3 regions of the Enterococcus sp. DIV0800 genome follow, and region 2 is predicted to be linked to each of the others. Evidence: riboswitches for the same ligand, from Rfam matches in the RefSeq annotation. Region 2 holds a riboswitch; each other region holds the start of a gene.
The links. Region 2 has a riboswitch for magnesium ahead of mgtA (magnesium-translocating P-type ATPase). Riboswitches for the same ligand answer to the same signal wherever they lie in the genome.

Region 1: linked by a shared signal. The riboswitch ahead of IGI54_RS13215 (FtsW/RodA/SpoVE family cell cycle protein) and the one ahead of mgtA (magnesium-translocating P-type ATPase) in region 2 are both predicted to bind magnesium.
Region 3: linked by a shared signal. The riboswitch ahead of IGI54_RS14215 (MgtC/SapB family protein) and the one ahead of mgtA (magnesium-translocating P-type ATPase) in region 2 are both predicted to bind magnesium.

The regions. Positions count from the first base shown of each region.
Region 1 is NZ_CP187899.1:274,286-276,559, forward strand. It holds gene IGI54_RS13210 (FtsW/RodA/SpoVE family cell cycle protein) at 1-13, opposite strand, end outside; gene IGI54_RS13215 (FtsW/RodA/SpoVE family cell cycle protein) at 1-1,133, opposite strand, end outside; M-box (ykoK) riboswitch at 1,244-1,411, opposite strand; gene IGI54_RS13220 (alpha/beta hydrolase) at 1,607-2,274, opposite strand, start outside.
Region 2 is NZ_CP187898.1:1,317,752-1,320,025, forward strand. It holds gene mgtA (magnesium-translocating P-type ATPase) at 1-1,192, opposite strand, end outside; M-box (ykoK) riboswitch at 1,443-1,607, opposite strand; gene IGI54_RS06405 (nitroreductase family protein) at 1,650-2,274, opposite strand, start outside.
Region 3 is NZ_CP187899.1:478,558-480,831, forward strand. It holds gene IGI54_RS14210 (GNAT family N-acetyltransferase) at 118-516, opposite strand; gene IGI54_RS14215 (MgtC/SapB family protein) at 587-1,261, opposite strand; M-box (ykoK) riboswitch at 1,410-1,579, opposite strand; gene IGI54_RS14220 (hypothetical protein) at 2,004-2,174, opposite strand; gene IGI54_RS14225 (ArsR/SmtB family transcription factor) at 2,180-2,274, opposite strand, start outside.

The sequences.
Region 1 (2,274 bases), on a different replicon from region 2:
AACGTCTCCTCATTGGATCGAACCTCCGAAGCAAATTTTAAACAAATCCCAAGCGCTACTGAAAGGATTAAATAGCTGGTACCACCATAGCTGATGAACGGCAAAGGAACTCCGGTCATGGGAATCAGTCCCAAAATACTGGCAACATTGATACTTGTTTGGAGTAGTATTAATGTTCCTACCCCAAAATAGATCAAACTTACATGCTGACACCGTTCCTTTGCCGCTAGCACGAATAAACGTAGCGCGATCAAAAAAATCAATGCCAATACAATCAATGCGACAATTACCCCTAATTCCTCCACCATGATTGAATAAATGAAGTCGGTCTCAGCAACGGGTAAGTACCCTTTTTTTGTAATGCTGTTTCCTAACCCCCGACCGAGAAATCCGCCATTATAAAGAGCGTAATAAGAATTACTCATTTGAAATCCTTGCCCGTAAGAATCTAAGAAGGGATCTCTGACCAGACGAATGCGTTCATACGTGTGGGCAAATAATTGTGGCAGCAACTCGTGACTACCCAAAAAAAGAATCATTCCAGCAACTAGCACGATACCGACAATCAATCCTAAAAAAAGTAAAAGCGAAAGCTGGTATGGAATTTCTGCAGTAGTAATGAGCACGAAGGCAATCCCCCAAATAATAATTGCTCCCGTCACTTTCGGCTGCAGTAAAATTAATAGACCACTAAGTAAAACCAACACACCAGGTCTCCACAATTGGTGTCTGGCCCGTTTTTTTCGGAAAAAGTAGGCTAAATACAAGATCAATGCGACGTTTGTTACCTCTGATGGCTGAAATTGAATACCAAATAAGGAAACCCATCTTTGTGCGCCATTGATTGTGACCCCGTTTATTTTGACTAACAATAAACTGACTAAGCCGATTGCCAACAAGCCTTTTGCCACTATACTTTTTAGTAAGACGTTGCTTTTTACATGATAAATAATTCCAATTAATAACCAACTTAACAGGATAAAAATCGCTTGCTTGCTAAACAACGATAGCGGATTTTTTCCTTCCGTTGTCAATCGATAAGAACTCGCGCTGAAGACCATTAAAAGACCGATTAGGCTTACCCCCAAATAAGGTAGTAACAACAGCCAATCGATCTTTCTTTTTTTTATCATATTCATCTCTCCCTCTCATCAAGTAATTGTTGCGGCGAGAGAGTTCAAAGCAAGAAAACAAAAAGACACCAAACGTTAGCGAAAAAACTAACAAGTTTGGTGGCTCACACAATCAATCTCATCGTCTGAGTTTTAGCACTAAACAACGTAAAGAATTACTCTTAGCTATTTTATGAAAAGCCTTAATCCGACAATTCCTGTTTTACACATTGGCGTCTTTCGACGTTTCTGCGCAATAGCCTATGTTTGTTTAGGAGCCTCACCTAACAAGTTTACTTATATTTACTTTCACAATCATCCTACTTTTTTTGTCATAAAATAGCAAAAATTTATATATAAAATCCGATTATCTTTAAATTTACTTATGAAATCTTTTACCAAAAATTTACTGGACAATCCTTTTTTCAACCATAAAGCTAGTTAAACCAGCCACGCACTAAAAAAACTCTCAGCCGATTAAGCTGAGAGTTTTTTTATAGATTAGATGTTAACCACTGCTGATAGAAAGACAGCTGTGTAGGCGTGTGAAAGAAATGCTCACCAGTTTCAAAGATCGTCAAATCGATCATTGACGGACGAGCAAATTTTTCAATGGTCTTTCGGCTCGTCAACTGATCCTTACCGCCATATAAAATTTTTGTTGAAACAGTCCATTGAATTGGATGCTCTACAACATAGCAATAATACTCCCACGCCAAGGTATTAAAAGGTGTTTTTATTCGTTTTTCACGTCGTAAATCGGCCGGCGTCAGTTGTGACCAATCCAATATATTTTCGATTAATTCCCGCATATCCACGATGGGCGATAAAAAAAGACTTTGCTGGATATTCTTGGCTTGTCCTGCCAGCATCGCAAAATAAGCTCCGATGCTACAGCCGAATAAAGTGATCTGCTGCGCTTGCTGGTGTTTAAAAAGGATTTTTTCGACATCCGCTACTACATTTGACGGATTCAAGGCGTAGGGTTGGCCTTTGCGCTCACCATGTTCCGGCAGATCAAAGCTCCACACTTGATAGCCTTTGGGGACAGCGGCTTCAGCCAACAATTGAATGACCGTGTCTTCTTTATGAGATTGATCGCCATGAAAAGCTAAAACTATTTTGTCACTCGTCTCACCCCACCGAAGAATTGGGATTCCTT
Region 2 (2,274 bases):
GCTCTTCAAAATAATTGATCACTGCAATATCCATTAAATTTTTCCAGCCTGTTTGATACGTCGAATTCATAAAAGCATAATCTAACACTTGTTCATTCTCATTACCTAGCGGATCTAGGTGCTGTACTAAGACAACTCGATCTTCGGTGATTGTCCCAGTTTTATCGGTACATAAAACATCCATGCTGCCTAAGTTTTGGATCGAAGCCAGTTCTTTTACGATTACTTTATGTTTAGACAAGGTCAATGCTCCTTTTGCTAAGTTGGAGCTGACGATCATTGGCAGCATTTCTGGTGTCAAACCAACAGCAACCGCAATAGCAAAGAAGAAGGCGCTGCTCCAGTCTCCCTTAGTTAAACCATTAATCAAGAAAACTAATGGAAAGAGCACCATAACCATCCGTAGTAATAATTTACTCACACGGTTCAAACCGATATCAAAGGAAGTCTTGCCCCGCTTAGAAGTCGCATTTTTGGCAATATCGCCAAAGAACGTTTGTTGTCCCGTTTTTAAAATAATTGCTTTTCCCTGACCACTTAACACATCGGTCCCCATAAAAACAAGATTCGTCAAATCTAACGCGGTCATTTCTTCAGTGATCGCCGCTTCTTTGGGAACAAATTTTTCCACTGGCATAGATTCGCCGGTTAATGAAGACTGATTCACGAATAAGTCCTTAGTCCAAATTAAGACCGCGTCCGCCGGAATCATATCCCCAGTTGCTAATGTCAAAATATCTCCCGGTACAACTTCATCCATTGGAATTTCTTTCGTTTCACCATTCCGGGTGATTGCCGCTGTATTTTCAATCATTTCTTTCAATTCGATGCTGGCCTTTTGTGAACGATATTCTTGAATAAATGTAATCAGTACACTGGCAAGAATCATGATCGTCATAACTATCGCTGCTTCAAAATCACTAGTCAGCAATGAAACGATCGCTAATAAGGCCAAAACATACACAAAAGGATCATTAAAGGCTTGTAAAAATAATAAAATAGCTGGAGTCGGTTTTTGAGCCGAGACTTCATTAGGGCCATATTCTTCTAACCGGCTTTGAGCATCCTCTTCAGATAATCCTTGCAATGAAGTACGCAAGTTTAAGAAAAGATCACGATCAGAAAGAATCGCCAATTTTTTTAATTCTTGGTCTTTGTTGTTCTTGCGAGCAAGAAGGTTTTTTTTGTTCATCATAATGGTTCCTCCTAAATTTCAGGACGAATACTGTCGTCCTACGGTAATTATATTTCGGTCGACTATCCTCATGATCATATTCCATCTTCCTCACATCCTTTCATTTATTTCGGTGAATTTTTTTCCGCCTTATAAAATTTTTGCTCCAAGTTCGCAGATTCTTAACACGTAGAAAATTCTGCTTAAAGCGCGAAGTGGAACTCACAAAAAAAGCGCGCACTCGAAAATGAGCACGCGCGAAAAGTTCATTCATGTTCATCGTCGAGCTTTAGCACTATAGGGCGTAGACAGAATCTGTCAGCTACGTTATGAATCACCTTCACGATGATTCCTGTTCTACCCATTGGCGTCTCTCGACATTTTTGGGCAGTAGCCTGTGTCCGTATAGGAGCCTCACCTAACAATTATTTTAATTTCATTTCCACTATAAATCAGTTATTTCTTTGTGTCAAACTTAATCATGAAAAAATTTGTTTATTTTCAGAAACTCATCAATTTTCTGATTGGGAGTTCGACCAAAATAATCAGCAAATTTCTTGCTCCAAAGCTTAGTTTCACGTGCTTCAGCAAAGATCTCCATCGTTTCGTCATAATCTTCAATCAATTGATAGTCATAATCTTGATAGGTATCATAATGAATAACCGCTTCTTTTGGCAATCGAGGCTTGACCCGCATCTCGACGATGGGTTTTCCGATACTTAAACCCGCAACAGGAAAAACATAATCCGGCAAATTCAATAATTTACTTACCTCAGCGATATCCTTACGAATTGATCCGACAATGACACTGCCTAATCCCAGAGCTTCGGTTGCAACTACCGCATTTTCCAACGCTAGAGCCGTATCCGTAATGGCAGTAATCAATGGATCAATGCCTTGATTAATCGGATAATCCACTTGATAATGTTCTGCGACTTTTTTTGTCCGTTTCAAATCAGCAACAAAAACTAAAAAGACTGAGCTTTTCAACATATGGGGATTACCTGGATTCAGTTCAACCAATTGCTTCCGGATCTTTTTATCCTTCACCACAATGATGCTGTACATTTGACCATTCATCCAGCTTGGGGCTTGGCAG
Region 3 (2,274 bases), on a different replicon from region 2:
AAAACTTCCTCCTTGCTAGGGTTTGGAGAGTCCAGGAACTAAAAACAAATAGACAATAATAATTGATTTGTTTTTAGTTCACTCTTTTTCCGCAAACCCAACTGCTTCGAACTACTGTCATCCATTTGTTTTCATCTCCTTTTTTTTCGAAAAATATACTAATTCTTTCTTAAATACTTTTAATGTCAACCCATTTTTATAATAAGCATCCATTAAATCACAATATCCCATTTTTTCATAAAATCCCCAGGCTTGTTTTCTTCCAGTTAAAAAAATGATGGAAAAGTTAAAATTTCTAGCTACCTGCTCGGCATACACAATTAGTCTTTTCCCTAGACTTCTTCCTTGATAATCTGGATGAATAGCCACTTGCTTGATTTGAATGCAATTTGAAGAACAGGGATGCATTAGTAGAGTACCTACTGTCATGCCATTCCGTTTGACCACCAAATGAATGTCATTTATCTCACTAATAGGTGAAGCTGTCATATAGGGTTGCCCTGCGCTGGCTTTCAACAACTCATTCCGTAAGATAATCGCTTCCCGATAAGTTCGACTATCCCATCTAACTATAGTAAACACTGTTTTACCATGTTTCTTCCTCCTTCGTTAGCTGATAAACTTCAAGTACCTCTTTGTTCCTCGATAAATGAGCAATGATTTCCTTCATTGCCAGATCCATATTTGAAGCGGGTTCAAGCTCAACTTGTAATTGAACCATACCTCCAGCAAGGTCTTGACATACAAAATGACAGAATGATAAATAATACCGATCTAATTGGGCGATAGTTTCTGTTCTCAGCGAAACTTCGGACGAAATTTTACCTGTAATGATCAAAAAGGAATTTTGCACGTTATTTACAGTATCAGGTCGATAAACTTCCGCAATTTGATCAAATCGATGAGAAATAAAACGTATCACAATGTTAACAAAAGTGATCACAATTGCTGCCAAGAAACCTTCTTTAATCGATCCCGCACCAATCATTACTCCTACTGCAGCTGTACACCAAAGTGTCGCAGCAGTATTTAAACCTGTAACGCTAAAACCATCCCGTAAAATGATACCCCCTGCCAAAAAACCTATCCCACTAACTACTTGTGCTGCTATTCTTGTTGGGCTAGTATCTGCCGTAAATGTCGAAGACAAAGAAACAAAAATTGTTGCTCCCAGTGAAACTAAAACCATCGTACGTACTCCAGCTAGTTTTTTTCGCCACTGACGTTCAATTCCAATCAATCCACCTGCCAGTACACTCATAAGCAACATAATTAAAAATTCATACCATCACTTCCTCTCTAGGTTATTAAAAATAAAAATGAATATGTTAAATAAAAAAAAACGGTTTTTCGCACAAAAACTCCGCGAAAAACCGTTCTAAAATCATCAAATCACATGACAAAATAAGACGTCGATCTAATCGTTGAGTTTTGGCACTATACAACGTAAAGACAAACATCTTAGCTACCTTAAGAAAAGCCTTGTATTCGACAATCCCTGTTCTACCCATTGGCGTCTCTCGACATTTTTGGGCAGTAGCCTATGTTTGCATAGGAGCCTCACCTAACAAATCATATTTTATTTTCATGGAAATAATAACAAAATGAATTAACACTGTCAACAAACAATTTTAGATTTATAAAAGAAATTTTGAAGAATAATGAGTTAATAATAGAACACTCTAGTTTAGATATTCAAATTCAAAACGAAATTTGATCCCAAAGAATTCTATGAATTTCCAACTAATTAGGCTAAAAGAGCCCCCCTTATGGTACGTTTACTATTTACTAGAATAGCGCTAGTTTTTCACCCATCCACATATCCAGATTGGGGGTTCTTACTGTCCCTGCATCTCACTGTAATATACATGATTCATATATAAAGAATCTATTCTAATAATTTTGATCCAAATCTCGAATCGTTGATTCGTCAAATATTCGAAGGAATACTCTACAAAAATTCTGGCCTTGATAAAAACTAACCTATTTTTCAACAAATAAATTTAGACTAGCGCAGCTTGAAGACTATCTCCTTTTTGTTGATAAACAAGTCGAACCAATTCAGCAAGTTTCAAGTGGGTATTGATTGGGAGTATTGTGCTATTTTCAACATAATATTCAAGCTCATTCTCATCGGAAAAACATCCGTATCTCCCAATTAATACTTTTTTCATACCATTTACACTTTCCCTTTCTCCATAACAGTCGTCACATTCGTCAATAATTGTTTCAACTTATCAATCTCAGTCGTAACATGGGTTAAATAGTAGTAAT